DNA from 3 places in the Paenibacillus sp. S33 genome. Region 3 is predicted to be linked to each of the others. Evidence: a T-box and tRNA genes for the amino acid it is inferred to sense, from the RefSeq annotation. Region 3 holds a T-box; the other regions hold tRNA genes.

Region 1 (6,430 bases), 1.8 Mb from region 3:
AGAGCCGCGCACCTGGAGACAGGGACGTGGCTCTTTATTTGAGATGAGAAGCAACGTATTTTATTGCCCAATTGTAGCAGATCTTTTTTTGATTATATTCATTTATATGAATATATTAGTAAAGTAATATTTTCTGAACTATTGTATATTATTTGCCAGATAAATGGAATATAAAAAAGGAATATTTATCAAAAAATAAATGTAATAGAACATTTTGTAGCCAGAGCATATTTTTCAATGCATCAGAAGTAGAAACTAGAGGTTCCTTTTTATACGTTGAATTCTTAGAGCGAGACACGTATGATATAATGAATAAATTGGTAATATATTTAAATGTGGACTTAATGAATGGATGATAAGTAGAGGTGAAAAAAATGTTCGATCCGACGGTTTTTGATAATTTAAAAGTGGCCATGGAAAATACAGTATACGATCTGGATAATCTAGATTCACGTATTGACATTACGCAGCGAATCGACAGATTGGAAATGTCTGTGATGTCACGTGAATTTGCTGTCCAATTCAGACTGAGAGAACACCCGAGTGTGACAGCAGAGATTCAACTGAAGGCAGATTTAAACAACTTGGCTGCGGAAATTTTGGAAATCAAAGATCAAATTCCGGGATGTGTCTTGTTGCTGAGTTTTTACATGGAAATTCGTGAAATTGAGTCACAATGCAGCCGGATTGAAAATATACTGACCGAAATTTGGAAGCCCGATCTTCGACCGGTACAAACGCTTAGTCAGATTTACGGAGAGAAGACATCTACATACCAAAACAGGATTGAACTCCGATTTTCCAGACAAATTAACGAAGATCAGATGGAAGACATTCCAGAGCTGTTGGAACACATATTGCTGACGCTTATGGAATTAAACAAGGTCTAAAGGGTTAGAGCCCTAATGTAAATGACATTAGTAGACCAACAAGTTAACGTTAGAGGAGTTGAAAGTATAAATGAATGAACTTGAATTCTCTCAAGTATATGCGATTATGGAGGCTTCTTTTCCTGAAACGGAATGCAGGACATTTGAGTCACAGAGGGCTCTGCTTCATCATCCATGTTATCGTTTACTTACCCAAAAGGACGAACAAGGGCAAACAATTGCTTTTTTGGCGGGATGGGAGTTTACAGATTTTCGGTTTGTAGAGCATATTGCCGTAGATTCGGCTATACGAGGTGGCGGGTTAGGTAAAGAGCTTATGAGCAAGTTTATTTCACAGTCCGGTAAACCGGTAGTACTGGAGGTTGAGCCACCAGTGGATGAGTGGACTCGGAGAAGAATTGGTTTTTATGAACGTTTGGGATTTCATCTGAACCATTTTGACTATGTACAGCCTCCTTTAAGAGAAGGACAGGCTGATCTGCGGCTTCAAATAATGAGCTATCCAGGTACGCTGGCTGAACAGGATTTTGCTCCGTTTAAAGAGATTTTATATACCGAGGTCTATGGGTTAAATAAGAAGATTGTATAGCTAATGGTGCTTCAATATCGTTCATGTTTTGTCCATACCATTACAAATTCTTTCTCGTCAGTTTCGGTATCAACAGATTCCGCTTGAATGGTAAATCCATTTTTAGTATAGAAGTTAAATGCTTTCGTGTTCGACTGGTATACCTTTAATTGAATCTCATTATGTTGCTTCTTCACCCAATCTAGTAGTAACTTGCCATAGCCTTTTCTTTGAGAATCAACACGAATAAACAGAGCTGCTAAGTATCCATCCAACATGGAAACGAAGCCGCCAATGCTGTGATCATCTTGTATGATAACGTAGTTTTGAGCGAGAGGAAGGTACCTGTTTTCCATCTCGGTAACTTGTGATGACCAATACTGCGGAGCAATAAAATGATGGGCTTCTATGGAAGCATCTAGCCAGATGGCTGCCAACTCGTTGAGCTCTTCCACACTTGCGGGTCTAATCGACATTGTATCTCCTCTTTCACAGTGCAGTATGTAATCTTATAGATGATGCTGAAATAAAAAAGACCGTCCGAGGACGGTCTTTCTACCCGTGGCGCTTATTTAAAGCTTTGATCCGTATCCCGCGCCTCCGTCAACTCTGTAAATTAGAGAATAACGGACCGGGTAAGGGATACGCTCAACATATGATTATTGATGTTGACGCACCTCCTTTCCTGATGGACCCATTTTACCATATCTGGTTTGTGATATCCAGTGATTTTCTTATATTTACGGAAATGATTCATAGAAAATATAATATAAAAATAGCTTGATTTTATGTTCTATGGAAGATATAATCTAAATTACCGTGATTGAAAAACATCGGTGTGAATACATAATATGCGGTCGTGGCGGAATTGGCAGACGCGCACGGTTCAGGTCCGTGTGGGCTAACCCCCCGTGGAGGTTCGAGTCCTCTCGACCGCATCATAGCCTAACATTTACAGGTTCTTGGATTGGCTGAATGCCACCAAGAGCCTGTTTTTATATGGTTAAAATGCGCGTACCATTATAACTATTTTATTTATACTGAAATATATATTTAATATAGTCTTTTGCACTCTGATCAATGTCTTCGTCGCTTGCTTGAAACGAGGCTCCGAAGACAGCGAAATAGGGTAATGTTATGGCGCCAACATGCACTGCGCTTGCCTTAAAAGGTGCTATAACTTCATCTACCGTAAAAGAAACGGAACCAGTAGGTAAGTAATTTTCTTTTTTATCGCCAATCGACATGGCTATCCCTAGCTTCTTTCCTTTTAACTTATCACCCTTTGAACCATAAGCCCATCCATGGGTAAATACATCATCGAACCACTTTTTTAATAAAGGAGGGTAACTATACCAATACAAAGGGAATTGAAATATGACATTATCGTATGCTTCAAGTAGCTGTTGTTCTTTCAAAACATCAATGCTCCAGTTTGGATACTCTTTATAGATCTCATGAATTGTAATTTCATTGGTATATTGAAGTAATTCTCGTTTCCATCTGTTATTTACTCTAGAATCTTCGATATTGGGATGAGCTAAAATCACAAGAGTTTTCATCATAAATCACCTTTCTTACGTAACATATTTGCCTTTGTAGATGCTCTATTATTATTCTGTATGCTTCAAAAAAAGTAAATACACACAATAAAGTAAGATAGTTACTTGAAAGTATGCATTGGACTTAAAGTGAAGATATGCGATTATAGAATTAATTAGATAAACGTTGTTATTTTTAGCGTTGAAGAGGTGGTACTATGAAACAATATAATTTAGGCATAGAAGCAACACTTGAGATCATCGGGGGTAAATGGAAATCATTAATCATATGTTTATTAATGTCTGGTAGAAAAAGGACAAGTGAATTACAGCGTAGTATTTCAGGCATTTCTCAAAAGGTTCTTATACAGCAACTTCGCGAACTTGAAAAGGATGGTATCATAGGTAGACATGTGTATAATCAAATGCCTCCAAAAGTGGAGTATTATATAACGGAATATGGAATTACAGCAAATGAAATTATTGACTTAATGTGTTCTTGGGGGAGAGCTAATATCAAAATAAGACAACAGCAGGGTGAAGATGTGATGTTGTTAGAAAATGATTCAAAATGAATAGTGGAGTAAGAAAGCGTTGTAGACTATGATGTTTACGGTAGTTTTCTTCGGTTGCCTTCAAGTGCTAGGTTATATGTTGAGCCGCAAGCTGATTTGCTATATAGTTATGACTGGACAACCATTCCATCCATATTAAATGAATGCTAAAGTAGGGGGACCCTTGCAATGATTATTAAACCGAAAATCCGTGGTTTCATATGTACGACTGCACATCCTGCAGGATGCGCGGCTCATGTTAACCGTCAGATCAACTACATCAAAGACAGCACATCAATACAAGGAGCTAAAAAGGTGCTTGTGATCGGAGCATCTACTGGATACGGGCTGGCTTCTCGTATTGCTGCGAGCTTCGGTCTGGGAGCGGACACCATAGGGGTATCCTATGAACGTCCCGCATCAGAGGGGCGCACGGCTTCAGCAGGCTGGTATAATACGGTAGCCTTTGAAAGAGCGGCCAGAGCAGCTGGCTACATAGCAGAAAGCATTAATGGAGATGCTTTTTCTCATGAAATTAAGCAGGAGACGTTGAAGCTGGTAAAGGAAAAGCTGGGCAAGGTAGACCTGATTGTATATAGTGTCGCTTCACCGCGACGGACACATCCCGATACAGGTGAGACCTTTAATTCCGTTCTCAAGCCTATCGGACAGTCTTTTTCTAATAAAACAGTGAATACGAATACAGGTGTCGTATCAGAAATTACGCTAGAACCGGCTACGCAGGAGGAAATTGAGAACACCATCACGGTAATGGGTGGCGAAGATTGGTCCTTGTGGCTAAAAGCGTTGGAAGAAGCTGATCTGCTGGCTGAAGGGGTAACCACACTGGCTTACTCGTATATTGGTCCCGAAATTACGGAGGCTATCTATCGTAAAGGAACCATTGGCCAAGCTAAAAATGATTTGGAAGCTACAGCACATACTTTAACAAAGCAACTGGAGCGTCATCATGGAAAAGCTTACGTTTCTGTGAATAAAGCTTTGGTTACACAATCCAGTTCGGCTATTCCAGTCGTACCTTTGTATATTTCTTTGCTGTTTAAGGTCATGAAGGAAAAGGGACTGCACGAGGGATGTATTGAGCAGGCGCAACGTCTGTTCGAAACGCTATACAGTGGGTCCACTGTGGAAACGGATGAAGAAGGACGCATTCGGCTGGATAACTGGGAAATGAGAGACGATGTGCAGCAGGCTGTCAAAGCAGCTTGGTCCGAAATCACTACAGAAAACGTATCTGAATTGGGTGATCTCGAACAATACCGTCTGGATTTCCTCCAATTATTTGGATTCGGGTTTGATGAAATTGATTATGAATTAGACGTTAATCCATAGGTTGATACACTTTCATAAGTGATATTTGTAAAACAAAAACGGGTACTCTCAAGCGATGCAATTGCTTAAGAGTGCCCGTTTTTTATGTATATTGGCAAAAAAACAAGTTGCACTCGTTTCACTAACGGGATTTATCGAGAATTAGATGTGGAAAGTGACTTACGGTGCAGCAAGCGAAAAACGGCAATGGTAATGACAATTCCCACAACGCCAAAGACTGCAACAGAAGTCAGGGCCCGATAAGCTTGCCAGCCGAACAAAAAAGCAATACCACTGCCAAACGTTGTACCTGCCAATAACCCAAGTGCGCAGGCAATATCCGTTCCAAATTTCATAAACATGTTCCTTTCGAATGTGTAAATTAAAAAGCAACTTGTACTTTTTCGCTGGACTTGGACACATACTTGTGCGTACAATTAAATAGTAATCGTTTTCAAACGGAATCTATTAATCATTATGGAGCATTCTTGTGCAAATTATTCCTTTTTCAGGAGGCTGATGAAATGAATATGAATGAACAGATCAAGCTGTGGAACGAAGAGGCGCAGGCTAGTAACGCTGATCATCCTCACCGAAAGGTTGAATTGTTTATTGAGGTACGGGATGGAGCACTGGACTCTGTTGCCCCTTATCTGAACCAACAGGATTATCGTCATGTAACTCTGGTAGAAGATGAGCATACTTCGGTGGCGGCAGGAACAAAAGTGGCTGAGCTGATCCGTGAGGCAGGTTTGACAGTTGATGTAGTCCGCTTACCTCCGAATGCTGTAGGGGATGTGATTGCTGATGAAGCCTACATTATGAAGGTGCTGCTGGGTGTGGCGGATAAGAGTCAGGCTGTACTTGCTGTAGGCTCCGGCACGATTCATGATCTGGTTCGCTTCGTATGTTATAAAATGAATCGTCCGTTCTTGTCAGTACCGACGGCTGCTTCGGTGGATGGTTTTACCTCCGCAGGCGCACCACTAATTGTGGACGGCAGCAAGCAGACATTCCAAGCAGTTCCGCCAGAGGCGATCTTTGCTGATTTGTCCGTGCTGGCAAACGCGCCACAGACGATGACTGCGGCCGGTTTTGGCGATATGCTCGGTAAGTTCACCTCACTAGCGGACTGGCATGTTTCCAGAGATTTGGGAAACGAGCCGTATTCACCTGTGGCTAATTGCATCACCGAGGAGGCTCTGTGTGACTGTGTAGAGCATGTCGATGAGATTGCGGCAGGCAGCAAGGCTGGGGTTGAGGTATTGATGAATGCGCTGATTGCATCCGGTATTTCGATGCTGATGATAGATCATTCTCGTCCAGCGTCAGGGGGAGAGCACCATATTTCCCACCGAATTGAAATGGATTTTATTGCAGAGGGACGCAAGCAAGTTTTGCATGGTGCCAAAGTAGGCGTAGCATCCGCATTGCTGTCTGACCTGTACAGGGATTTAGCAGCCAGTCAGGATGTAGAGGCATTTAAGGTGTATCGGGAATTGCCTACGTCGGAGCAGATGCGTGCATGGCTGGCTCAGGTCGGAG
Region 2 (6,430 bases), 2.3 Mb from region 3:
GACGGTGAAAAATATGGACACTCAACTGTTAGGAAATATATCAGAAAATATTTTGGGCTTGTTTCCGATTGTGAAGAAGAAATTTTTCACCTACGGTCCGCTCGATTTCCCATTACATTTGTCGCCTAATAACTTTCAGGTATTACTGCTTCTGCGTGAGGTGCGCTTGTCTACGGTATCTGATTTATCCAAACAGCTCAATGTCTCACGTCCGAACATGACTCCTCTTCTGGACAAACTGGTGGAGCATGGGTTGGCTGACCGCCAGTCGTGTGATTCGGATCGCAGAGTCGTGAATGTGGCGATTACACAGGAAGGCGATGCTTTTTGTGAACAGGTATTTCATACCTTCTCCAATAAAATTCAAGAAAGACTGGTGTATCTGCCAGAAGAAGATTTATTGCATCTGAGCGAAACTTTGAATGAATTGAAGCATATCTTACTTAAAATCGACAACGCTGCTACGTGATTAGCGTAAGTGAACTGGCTTAAAGACCGCCCTTTCTTCGGAAAACAGGCGGTTTTTGTTGCGTGTTGTGGTATAATGGAAACCAACATACATAATTCGGTAATTTTAGCATACGTGATCTTTGAAATGAGAACAGAGAACATGATATCGTTATTTGAGAGCCTGCTAGGGAGGAAGGAACTTCTATGCAATCTATTTACCATCGCATTGAGGAACTCATCAAGGAACGGGGAATGACGAAAAAGGCGTTCTGCCAGCAGTTAGGCATTAGTACAGGGAACTTCGGGGATTGGAAAAGAGGAAAAACGACGCCGGGCACGAATAAACTCATTGAAATCGCTTCTTTTTTTGATGCCAGTCTGGATTGGATTATGCTGGGTCGAGATGTACAGGGTGAGGTGCTGAAGGAGTCGCAAGACCCTTATTTTTTTGACGCTTCAGGGCAACTGAATTGCCAGGGGGAACCGCTTAGTGAGGCGGAAAGAAATTTTATACTTGAGTATATTGAATTTACCCGCTTTCGTAAAGAGAAAAACCAGCGCAATTCTACTATGGGGTAATGGTTGCTTAGGATTTGATGAGGATTACTAATGAGTAAGGCTGAAAAATGAAAATTATTTCAGAAAAAGTTACTGTGTCGGAGGGGAAACATTTTGGGAGATCAAACTATTTATCAGCGGATTGAAGCTTTGATTAAGGATCGCGGAATGACCAAGAAGGCATTTTGTGAAAAACTTAAAATCAGTTCAGGGAATCTCGGTGATTGGAGAAGAGGTAAAACAACGCCGGGTACCGCCCATTTGATTCAGATTTCGGACTTTTTTAATGTATCGCTTGATTGGTTAATGAAAGGGATTAAGCCAGGGGAAGGCGTACTTCAGGAGCAGAAGGCTGCTTATTTTTTTGGAGTGATGGGGCCACTGAATTGCCAGGCAGAAGATCTTGAGACGGAAGAACAGAATTTTATTTTAGAATATGTTGAATTTGCGAAATACCGTAAGCAAAAAAGTGAGAAGGATAAAACAAAGCCGGAATAATTTTTTGGCTAAAGATCGTCTGGGTTGAAAACCCGTAAACGAACTGGAGGGGTTCGCTTTACGGGTTTATTTGGTTTCTGGGTGATATGGAATGACCTATATGTAACTGGAATGCTTGTTGGATTTAGAGTGGCGGTGCCTCCTTATAATCGTTATCGTCGATGTTCAGAATTGCAGCAACTTGTTTTCTGTACCTTTGTGCTTTGCGGGTGCCGTGAATCAGATTGGACAAGCGTGAAGGCGGAATATTGTGTGTCTCACAAAATGTTTTCTGATCCAGTCGAAGTTCGACAAGCCGTTGTTTGATGGCCCACCCGAAGGAGGTGACAGGCATTTTGTTGTTCAAGAGAAATCGCCCCTTACGGATTCTTGCGGAATAATTGGTGTGTTATAATAATCATCAGTAAACATGTTAGAATTAACCATCTGAAACTATGATACACTTTTATACGTGTTTTTACAATCGCAAATACGTTATTTTGTTGAATTAATTACTTAATTAAGTGCTAGGTGGTTCTGATAACCCGTCTAGAGTCTACTAATAGTGTGAATTTCGATTATGTGTGAATAAAAAACACTCTGCCACCTGAGGAAAGGGACAGAGTGTTTTTGGTGTTGCTGCCAGATTGGTGAAGCGACGCATCAGGGGGATGCTGGAAGGCGTTTGAATAGACCTGAGGAGGAAAACAGTCTAGGCTCATCCAATTGGCTATTATGGCTCATATAAAGCGGTAGAGTGATGTAGGAGTTGCACCAATGTCTGTGAAGAAAGCGACGCTGAAATGTGGTTGGCTCAGGTTCGTTAAGCTTCTTCCATGCGGAGAGCAGCTCGCTGGTCATACGCTCCATAAAAGGGTTCTTTTCCTCATAGGGAGGATTGAGTAGTTTGAAGGCATCTTCCACACAGAAGGACACCGCTGCGCCAAGATAGCCGTGCATGGTCTGTTCTACATCGTTTCCGAGGAGGAAGTTAATCCAGGTGTGAACGGTAGCGAGTGTGCCAATTGCATTGTATTGAATGAGTATAGATTCCAACTGGTCAAATTCAAGCCAAGGATAAAGAGCCTTAGCGAGCTTAAGTAGACGCTGACCGGATAGACGCAACTCCTTCACATGCTGCAAGGAGGGACGTTGGGTATGCAGCATCTTATCAATGAGAGCGATTCGCCAACCGTCATTCTGCTGGATGGCGACATACAGACTTTTGATAGCCATGCCGTCAACGGTTGTAAATTGAGGATACAAATCATCCAGCATGTAATGTTCCAGATCTTGTAGACTGTTCAAATGTCCGTTGCGGAATAGTTTCTCCAGTCCGTTAAAACGGGTGAAGCCACCAACAGGTAGGGAAGGGTCCAACAATAATGCATAGTTCAGCAAACGGTTGCCTTTATGCAGGGCGGTTCGCCTCCTCGAAGTGAATCCTTATGTTATATTATTTCACTCTTTACTTAGGGATAACGAAAAAATTCGAAATGTATGTAATATATTTTTACATTTTAGTAGCCCTTTTGTCAAATTAAATATTATTATCGCTCATATATGTTAGGTAAAATAACATATAAAATAATTATTATATTTGTGTTTACAAATAGTTGATGAGAGAGTATAATAAATCTGTTGCCTCAATACATTATGATTTGCGGTCGTGGTGGAATGGCAGACACGCTATCTTGAGGGGGTAGTGGGCGTACGCCCGTGGAGGTTCGAGTCCTCTCGACCGCATTATATGCAAGACCTAGTTGAAAAAGCATCCTGACACGGTTTACGTGAAGGGATGCTTTTTTTGTTTTAATAACTGTGATAAAGAAGAATATCAGTTTTGCTGCAAAAGCTTCTCTATATCTCCCGCCAGCTTATCTGGAGTGGTTTGCGGTGCATAGCGCTTAAATACGTTACCTTCTCGTGTAATTAAGAATTTAGTAAAATTCCATTTGATCGCTTTGGACCCTAATACCCCCGGAGCTGTTTGGGTCAGGTAGCGAAATAAGGGGTGCGCTTGATCGCCATTGACATCTGTCTTGGCGAACATCGGAAAGGTAACACCATAATTGATCTGGCAAAACTCGGAAATCTCCTCGCTGGAACCTGGCTCTTGTTTGGCGAATTGGTTGCTGGGAAATCCTAAAATTTCGAGCCCCAGTTCATGGTACTGGTCATATAGCTCTTGTAACGCTTTGTATTGGGGGGTTAACCCGCATTTGCTGGCTGTGTTCACAATAAGCAGAACATTCCCTTTATATGTGGATAACGGAATTGGTTTCCCTTGCAGGGTTTGCGCATCATATTCATAAACGGTCATAGTATCTCTCCTTATTCAATATTCAGCAATTAAATTGTAAGCAATTCAAAGTAAGGTTGCAAGTCTGGAAAAGCTGTATTAAGCCTTTAGCCGCTGTAAAATCGTATTTTGTTCAAAACAGTAAATCGCATTGCAAATGGAGCGAATTAAGGTGTTTCTTCTTATAAAAGCGGGTTCAATCGGTGTTTAGCTGGTACATATAGCGTATTTTCTTCTCTTTTTACAAAAAAAGGCCAAAAACGCTCTACCCTACGCCAATATTGACATGCTTGTCATTTTCGAAAAGGGATGAAAAACAGAGATTGAGTGAGCTGTGAGAAGCATAGTTGCATTGTAAGCGTTATTATTAATCTTCTATGCTCTAAAGGCCGATTTATAACCCCGCAGTTGAGCTTTACAGTCTTCCATGCGCGGGTGTATGATTCAAGACGTAATTTCAAATTAACTTGAATGAAGCAACAACGAAATGTCTATAGCGCTGAATTTTGCAGTTGCAAAAGCGGGGGAACCAATCGAGACTGTACGGCTTGCCGTGGGTCTCATGGGGTGAATTTTCCGGTCAAGTGCCAGAAATAGGGCGACTCTCACGTCCGAATCCGACAGCTAACCTCGTAAGCGTACAGGGAGAGGCAACAAACCGCCGTGTGCAGCCATGGTTTATTTTATCATGGATATGTCAGAAGCCGGAGGAAAGCCTTTTTCCTTCGGCTTCTTTTTGTTGTCTTTTTATACCGGGAGAGGAGCTACTGATGGAAGGTCGGTTAATTATTGTCACTGCACCGAATGAAGCGGGCAGAAGTTTTGTGAAATTGCTTATTTTCAAAAAATTGGCGTTTGCAGTTCTGACGAATAGCGCCCAGGAGGAACGACAGCTCAAAAAAATGGGTGTGGAGCACATTGTCCGCATCAATACCATGCAAGCGGGAAAATGGAATTTTCCAAAAAAAGAAATTGGTAGTGTGTATTTGTTCGAGAACAGCTTGAATCTGACTTGCCGTTTCCTGCAAATATGTCGGCCGCTAACATCGGAATCGATCTATGTTATTACGCACGGCTGTAATCCACAAGGAATTTATCGAGGATTGGGAGCGGACCATGTGATCTACACATTGAACGGAGAGGTGGGTTTTCTGCTGAACGGATAAGCACTTATAACATAGTTGTTTTATGATTTTATGATGAAATAAGAATGGCGATCTGAGGACCGATACGGAGGGTATGAACATGATGGATATATACATGCTGCTCGTCATGGCTGTGAGTTATGGAGTGATACTGCTGTTTGTACGCTGGTGTGATGCGCAGACCTCTAAAGGAGGACGAAGAGGATGATCGTTATACTTGGGCTTACGGCTATTGTGTTTATGTATTTAATCTACGCACTCCTGAACCCTGAAAAGTTCTAGTCACTGGTAGGGATAGAGCGGGCGGGAACAACAGATCTGAACATTAAAGCATCATAGGTAGCAGGTTTTCGCAAACGTGTGCACACAATTGGTGCTCTGGAAGCAGGCCTGTTGTTCCAAACGCAGGAGCATTTTGAAGGAGGAATAAAGGATGGAGCTGCTTCAAATTGGAATTGTGATCGTTATATTGCTGCTCTTGGTAAAGCCAATGGGTACATATATGTATCATGTATTCTCGAATGAACCCAATCGGACGGATCGGATTTTTGGCAGAACAGAAAAGCTGATTTATAAGGTAGTAGGCTTGAAGAAAGTGGAGAGCATGCGTTGGACTACGTATGTTATGAGTTTCATTGCTACGAACGCCGTGCTTGTGGCAATCAGCTACTTGCTGTTGCGTTTACAGGGAATGCTTCCCGGTAATCCGGCTGGAAACAGTAATATGGAAGCATCACTAGCTTTTAATACGGTAATCAGCTTTATGACGAATACGAATCTCCAACATTATAGCGGAGAAAGCGGGCTTACGTATCTGACACAGATGGCGTTCGTCACGATGATGATGTTCACTTCGGCTGCTTCCGGTTTTGCGGTTGCTGCGGCTTTTATGAGAGGATTGACGCGGCGCGGTGAAGGAATGGGCAATTTCTTTCAAGATTTTATTAAAGCCATTATAAGAATTTTCCTGCCGCTGGCCTTTGTGCTTACGCTGGTGCTGGTTGGATTGAAGGTACCCCAGACGCTACAGCCTACGGCGGATATTACGACGCTGAGCGGAACACAGCAGCAGATTTCTATGGGACCCATTGCTTCTCTGGAGTCCATCAAGCATTTGGGGACAAACGGGGGGGGTTATGCGGGAGCTAACTCTGCGCACCCTTTTGAAAATCCAAGTCCTTGGACGAACGTGCTGGAAATTTTGGCAATGTGGGTAATGCCGGCTTCGTTGCCGTATACCTTTGGATTGTTTGCCCGTAATCGTAAGCAGGGCTGGATTATTTTTAGCTCCATGATGGTATTGTTTCTTATTTTTCTATCCATTACGTATGTGTCTGAAAAGACAGGTAATCCGTTAATCCAGACACTGGGTGTGGATGCTTCTCAGGGAAGCATGGAAGGGAAAGAGGTTCGTTTCGGCATTGGACAATCGGCATTATTCACTGCGGTCACAACAGCGGCAACGACAGGTTCAGTCAATAATATGCATGATACACTA
Region 3 (6,430 bases):
GGTGGATGATAGGTTTTCAGCATACGAAAGGCGATTCCCTTTTCCTCCATCATAGCACGAACCTTGTCGGCATCTTTGGGATAAGGTCGGTGGTATACAATCTCCACAATACCGCTGTTCGCCAACATATTGGCACACGTCCAGCATGGCTGGTCGGTGACATATACTGAAGAGCCTTCACGATCAATTCGGTCAGTAAACAGCAGCAGGTTCTGCTCCGCATGAATAGTGCGAATACAACGCTGCTTCTTAACCATTTCCTCGCGCCCATCACGGTGAACGACCTCATACTCCTCTGAGATCATGCAGCCTGCCTCAGAACAGTCAGGTACCCCGGATGGTGCTCCATTATAGGCCGTCCCCAAAAGCTTTTTACCTTGTACAAGTACGGCTCCAACATGACGCCGCGCACAGCGCGAACGGGTGGATACCATATAAGCGATATCCATGAAATAGGTGTCCCAGTCCTTGCGTACATCTGCACTCATTTCCATCTCTCCCGTATAAACAAGTTAAAACGTAAACCATATCCGCTACCGCCGTTCTCAGGACCTGTACATTATAATCTTACATAAGTTACAAACTGACATACGGCTTCATTTTAGCCAACATTTTAGCTCCGATTCCCTTTACATGATCCAAATCGTTCACACGTTTGAACGCCCCGTGCTGATTACGGTAGTTCAGTATAGCCTCGGCTTTTTTAGCCCCAACCCCTGGTAATTCCATTAACTCAGCAGCAGTCGCCGTGTTGATGTTTACCTTTTTTTCGCCGGAATCGGGTGTAGTAACCGAATCACTTACCCTATTGGTCCTACTCGTCGTTGCACCACTCGAACTGACAATACCTGTGTCTGAGCTCGGATTCGCAACACCTGACTGCTTTACGGTACTTGAATTTCCCGCAATAGAGTTTTCGCTCACAGCAGCAGATACACCAGTAGAAATCTGCACAGTATCACGTTTCACATTGTCAGCGGCTTCGGCATTCCTACTGCGCTCAGCTTTGTCTGAAGGTTCTTTTACACCAGGCTTTTTCTGGGCGTAGTCACTGCTGCGCTGCGACTCATTTGGCTCTGCCTCCATCGCCACAGCCTGCTCCACCTTATGGTTAAGTAAAGTCCACTCTTCTTGCGGCTCAGAGCGCTGTCCTCCGGCAAATAAAATAAGTCCACTCCCGATTACAGCAAGCGTTATCGCTGTTCCTGTCCATACACGTTTCATTTCCGTATCGTCCCCTACTCCACATGGATTTCGGGAAATTGAGCCGACTGAAAACACCGTCTCAATCAAACAGAGCAAGTCTGTCCAATTCCCGTTAAACCGGAGGGTGCAAACAACCTCCATACGGTCTCGCTGTGAGCATTTTCACAAAAAAGTGGTACGACCCCGGGGACGATCTAACATGCTCAGACATAAAATTCGTCATGTCGGCCAAGACCAGGCGCATACACTAAGAAGAATGACAGCTGACAGCACAGCGTCTATACCGCAAAGTATGAAAGGAGGACGTTGAACAATGAAAGTTGGATTTATCGGGACTGGCAGCATGGGAAGCCTGCTAATTGAGTCTTTTATTAATTCTAACGCACTCAAGCCGCAGCAAATATCAGCAAGCAATCGAACGCATTCCAAGGTAACCGAGCTAGCCCGTCGCTATCCAGGTTTGCATGCAGCCCAAAGCAACCGTGAAACGGCAGCGGAAAGCGATGTTCTGTTTATCTGTGTGAAGCCGCTGGAATCAAAAGCCGTAACGGATGAAATACGCAACGTCATTACAGAAGAGCAAATCGTCGTATCTATCACAAGCCCGGTGCAGATTCGTATTTTGGAACATGCACTGAAAGCCAAAGTGTCCAAAATTATTCCAAGTATCACCCACCAAGTGGGCAGCGGAGCCTCGCTCTGCATCCATGGAAGCCGGATTACAGAGGAGGATCGTACCCTTCTGGAAGAGCTTATGTCCCACATCAGCAGGCCGATTCGGGTTAAAGAATCTTATACTCGGATCACGTCGGATTTTTCGAGTTGTGGTCCTGCTTTCTTGGCCTTTTTTATGGACCAGTGGATTCAAGCCGCAGTTCAAGCTACAGGTATAGACCGTACGGAGCTATGCGCCCTGGCCGGTGAAATGATCATCGGCACTGGAAAGCTGCTCACGGAAGGCGGGATGACACCAGCCGAGTTACAGGCCAGAGTGGCGGTTCCCGGAGGTATTACCGCCGAAGCTCTCGCATTGTTGGACATCAGCCTGCATAGCGTCTTTCCCGAGCTGATACAGGCCACGCACAACAAGTATGAAGAGGACATGCAAAAGGTAGATGTCTCCTTCGGCTTAAAGCCGATTAACCGGCAACAATATTAACCAGCTTACCTGGAACAGCAATTACCTTGCGGATCGTTTTGCCGGCCAGTGCCTGCTGAACATTGTCCAACGACACAGCGAATGCCTCCATCGCTTTAGCATCAAGATCCTTGGCAATCGTTGCACGCTGCACAATTTTACCATTCACTTGCACAACAATTTCCACTTCGGCGTCCACCGTCCATGCTTCATCATAAGCAGGCCAAGCCGCGTAGGTAATGCTATCATTGTGCCCCAGCAGCTGCCACAATTCCTCAGCCAGATGGGGTGCAAGCGGCGACAGCATTTGCACGAAGTTTTCCATTGCTGCACGCGGCAGAAGGTCTGCTTTGTATGCATCGTTGGTGAAGATCATCAGCTGGCTGATCGCTGTATTGAAGCGCAGCGCATCCAGATCTTCGGTTACTTTTTTCAGCGTCTTATGCCAAGTACGATTGAACTCATCGCTACCGCCGTCATTTGTAATTTTATCGTTCAGGCTACCATCCTCGGAAACAAACAGGCGCCATACGCGGGACAGAAAACGATGTGCTCCCTCTACCCCATTCTCATTCCATGGCTTGGTCGCTTCCAGCGGCCCCATAAACATCTCATAAATACGCAGCGTATCGGCGCCAAATGTATTGACAATATCATCAGGATTAATGACATTACCGCGTGATTTACTCATTTTTTCATTGTTGTTGCCCAAAATCATACCCTGGTTGACCAGCTTATAAAAAGGCTCTTTCGTTTCCACTACGCCGATATCATACAGTACCTTATGCCAGAAACGGGCATACAGCAAGTGAAGAACCGCATGTTCCGCTCCGCCAATATACAAATCAACAGGCATCCATTCACGTTGTTTCTCTTTGGATACAAGCTCTTTGTCATTTTTCGGATCAATAAAGCGCAGGTAATACCAGCAACTTCCTGCCCATTGCGGCATTGTATTCGTCTCGCGACGTGCTTTCATACCTGTCTCAGGATCAATGGTTTCCACCCAATCTGTTGCGTTCGCCAGCGGGGATTCACCTGTACCTGAAGGCTTGATATTGTCCATCTCCGGCAGTACGAGCGGAAGTTGGTCCTCAGGAACCGTTTTGATCGTTCCATCCTCCAGATGAATTACCGGAATCGGCTCGCCCCAATAGCGTTGACGGCTGAACAGCCAGTCACGCAGGCGGTAGGTGACTTTGCCGTGTCCTTTGCCCTCGGCTTCCAGCCATTCAATCATCTTCGGAATCGCTTCCTCGTTGGTAAGTCCATTCAGCGGGCCTGAATTGACGTGCGGTCCATCCTCAGTATATGGCTCATTAGCCACATCTCCACCTTGGACAACCTCAATGATATTCAATCCGAATTGCTTGGCAAATTCCCAGTCACGCGTATCGTGAGCAGGTACAGCCATAATCGCTCCAGTTCCGTAGCCTGCCAGTACATAGTCAGCAATCCAGATCGGCAACTTTTCGCCGTTCACCGGGTTCACTGCATAAGCTCCTGTAAATACGCCTGTTTTATCCTTGGCCAGATCCGTACGCTCCAGATCGCTTTTACGAGCAGCTTGTTCACGGTACTGTTGTACAGCATCCTTTTGCTCAGGCGTAGTGATAATATCCACTAATTCCTGCTCTGGTGCCAGCACACAGTAGCTTGCGCCGAACAGTGTATCTGGGCGGGTTGTAAATACTGTGAGTTGCTCGTCATAGCCTTCAATTGGAAAACGAACCTCTGCCCCGGTAGACTTACCGATCCAGTTCCGCTGCATATCCTTAATACTCTCAGACCAATCCAGTTCCTCCAGATCATCCAGCAGACGATCCGCGTATTCCGTAATTTTCAGCATCCATTGACGCATTGGTTTACGGACGACCGGATGACCGCCACGCTCACTCTTGCCGTCAATAACTTCTTCATTCGCCAGCACTGTTCCCAGCGCTGGGCACCAGTTCACGGGTACTTCAGCTACATATGCAAGGCCGCGCTTGTACAGCTGGATGAAGATCCACTGTGTCCATTTGTAGTAATCAGGGTCCGTCGTGCTGATTTCACGATCCCAGTCGTAGGAGAAGCCGAGCGATTTGATTTGACGGCGGAAGTTATTTACGTTTTTCACCGTAATTTCGCGTGGGTGCTCCCCTGTATCCAGCGCATGCTGCTCGGCAGGCAGACCGAAGGCGTCCCAACCCATCGGATGCAGTACGTTGTAGCCGCGCATTCTTTTATAACGTGAAACAATATCCGTAGCTGTGTAGCCCTCTGGGTGGCCTACATGCAGGCCGGCTCCAGATGGGTACGGAAACATATCCAAAGCATAAAACTTCGGTTTGCCCGGCTCTTCCCCGGTGCGGAACGTCTTGTTCTCATCCCAATATTTCTGCCATTTTGGTTCAATACTTTGCGGTTGATAGCCGTGCTTCGGCTGTGTGTCTGTCATTGTCTTTTCCTCCTCAAACGGTATGCAACAAAAAAACCTCTGCATCCCGTAGCGTGTCAGCGCTAGGGACGAGAGGTTATATTCCCGTGGTACCACCCTAGTTAGCAGAAAGCGTTCTTCGCGTTCTACTCCCTTTGCACCTGATAACGGAGGTGATCCGATGCGGGTTAATAACAGGATACAAGCACCTGTAAAGGCGTTCCTGCGTTGGACGCATATCTCCGAGGCGAGTTCACTTTGCGCTGTCAACCGGCTTGCACCACCCGCCGGCTCTCTATATGTCCAGACAAAGCTACTATTCCTCATCAGCGATTGTTTAACCGTTAATAATGGCACTATTATATTGAAAACCGCGAAAAAAGTCAAATAAGGACTAGCTTTGGTGTTAAAGACCCTCTTCATACTAATTGTTCATGACACATGCATACGAATGTTTTATAATAACTTCGAATTAAATTGATGCAATTGAGTTGAGTTGAGATAAGAAAGGTGAGCTGAGACATGGCACAGATTAAAATTTTCGGAATAAAAGAAGCTTTAAATCCAATCAAAAAGCAGCTTTCAGAGGTGATTCATTCTGCTGTGGTGGATGCGTTCAAATATCCTCCAGACAAGAGGTTTCATCGTTTTTTTCCTATGGATCAGGAAGACTTTATATATGCCGATGGTCGCTCTGAGGCGTACACCATTATTGAAATCAGTATCTTTGAAGGCAGAACGACAGAAGCTAAGAAGCAGCTCATCCAGCTGTTATTCCAACGAATTACGGACCATTTTGGCATTGCTCCACAGGATCTTGAGATTACTATATTTGAAACGCCTAAACAGAACTGGGGTATTCGGGGTGTACCGGGTGATGAGCTTCAGTTGAACTATAAAGTGAATATATAAGTGCAAAAAGACGCCCTTCATGTCATCATGAAAAGCGTCTTTCTTTTCCTAAATTTGCTCAATGAGTCTTCACTATTTTACAGCAACATAAAACAGTCTCGCCGCGTCACCTTCTGCTTCTACCCATTCAAAATCCGCATATACCTTCACATCACGAAAACCTGCTTTGGACAATTCTGCCTTCATCCAATCTGGATCATAGGCACGCTGTACATGAATTTCCTCGAAACGCTGATACAGATCGCGTCCTTCATGTTCTGCTTTTGCAAAGATACTAAGATGATGCTCAATTTCACAACGTGGAGTGTCCAACGCACATGTCCAGATATATGAGATAGAGCGATCATCCAGTACGAATGGCTGCTCTTCATCATAACGTAAAAACGTCTGCGGATGATGTACATCGAACAAGAAGGTTCCGCCAGGCTTCAGACCAGCATGAGTTCTACGAAAAGTAGAAATTATATCTTCTTCCTCCAACAAGTAATTCAGACAATCGCAAAAAGAAATTACAGAATCCACAGGCTCGGGTAAAACCCATTCTCTCATATCTTGCTGTATCCAGCGAACGCTTCCCTCACGAAACAATCGCTGTCCCTGGGGAGTGGTTTCCATTTTGCGACGGGCTACTGCCAGCATGTCAGAGGATAAGTCGATTCCAGACACTTCGAAGCCCGAGTTAACTAGGGGAATCGTAATCGAACCCGTTCCACAGCCCAGCTCAGCCACCGTATGCGGCATACCGTACTGATCCC

Evidence for each region. The T-box of region 3 lies ahead of leuS (leucine--tRNA ligase). A T-box ahead of a tRNA ligase gene usually reads a tRNA of that ligase, here a tRNA-Leu.
Region 1: it has a tRNA-Leu gene. The T-box ahead of leuS (leucine--tRNA ligase) is inferred to sense a tRNA for this amino acid. The anticodon was not compared.
Region 2: it has a tRNA-Leu gene. The T-box ahead of leuS (leucine--tRNA ligase) is inferred to sense a tRNA for this amino acid. The anticodon was not compared.

The regions. Positions count from the first base shown of each region.
Region 1 covers NZ_JBSIEZ010000001.1:1,884,970-1,891,399, forward strand. Annotated here, with positions in the region: gene ACWGXJ_RS08905 (hypothetical protein) at 375-890, shown strand; gene ACWGXJ_RS08910 (GNAT family N-acetyltransferase) at 961-1,479, shown strand; gene ACWGXJ_RS08915 (N-acetyltransferase) at 1,491-1,934, opposite strand; tRNA gene ACWGXJ_RS08920 (tRNA-Leu) at 2,312-2,396, shown strand; gene ACWGXJ_RS08925 (NAD(P)H-dependent oxidoreductase) at 2,490-3,020, opposite strand; gene ACWGXJ_RS08930 (winged helix-turn-helix transcriptional regulator) at 3,218-3,574, shown strand; gene fabV (enoyl-ACP reductase FabV) at 3,743-4,906, shown strand; gene ACWGXJ_RS08940 (hypothetical protein) at 5,038-5,241, opposite strand; gene ACWGXJ_RS08945 (sn-glycerol-1-phosphate dehydrogenase) at 5,410-6,430, shown strand, end outside.
Region 2 covers NZ_JBSIEZ010000001.1:1,457,459-1,463,888, forward strand. Annotated here, with positions in the region: gene ACWGXJ_RS06810 (MarR family winged helix-turn-helix transcriptional regulator) at 14-469, shown strand; gene ACWGXJ_RS06815 (helix-turn-helix domain-containing protein) at 655-1,029, shown strand; gene ACWGXJ_RS06820 (helix-turn-helix domain-containing protein) at 1,123-1,506, shown strand; gene ACWGXJ_RS06825 (Rha family transcriptional regulator) at 1,631-1,852, opposite strand; gene ACWGXJ_RS06830 (urease accessory protein UreF) at 2,149-2,886, opposite strand; tRNA gene ACWGXJ_RS06835 (tRNA-Leu) at 3,149-3,231, shown strand; gene ACWGXJ_RS06840 (glutathione peroxidase) at 3,323-3,808, opposite strand; cyclic di-AMP (ydaO/yuaA leader) riboswitch at 4,275-4,442, shown strand; gene ACWGXJ_RS06845 (hypothetical protein) at 4,558-4,953, shown strand; gene ACWGXJ_RS06850 (potassium-transporting ATPase subunit F) at 5,137-5,214, shown strand; gene kdpA (potassium-transporting ATPase subunit KdpA) at 5,366-6,430, shown strand, end outside.
Region 3 covers NZ_JBSIEZ010000001.1:3,725,482-3,731,911, forward strand. Annotated here, with positions in the region: gene ACWGXJ_RS16910 (deoxycytidylate deaminase) at 1-488, opposite strand, end outside; gene ACWGXJ_RS16915 (ComEA family DNA-binding protein) at 577-1,224, opposite strand; gene comER (late competence protein ComER) at 1,520-2,365, shown strand; gene leuS (leucine--tRNA ligase) at 2,346-4,784, opposite strand; T-box leader at 4,846-5,102, opposite strand; gene ACWGXJ_RS16930 (tautomerase family protein) at 5,286-5,675, shown strand; gene ACWGXJ_RS16935 (class I SAM-dependent DNA methyltransferase) at 5,748-6,430, opposite strand, start outside.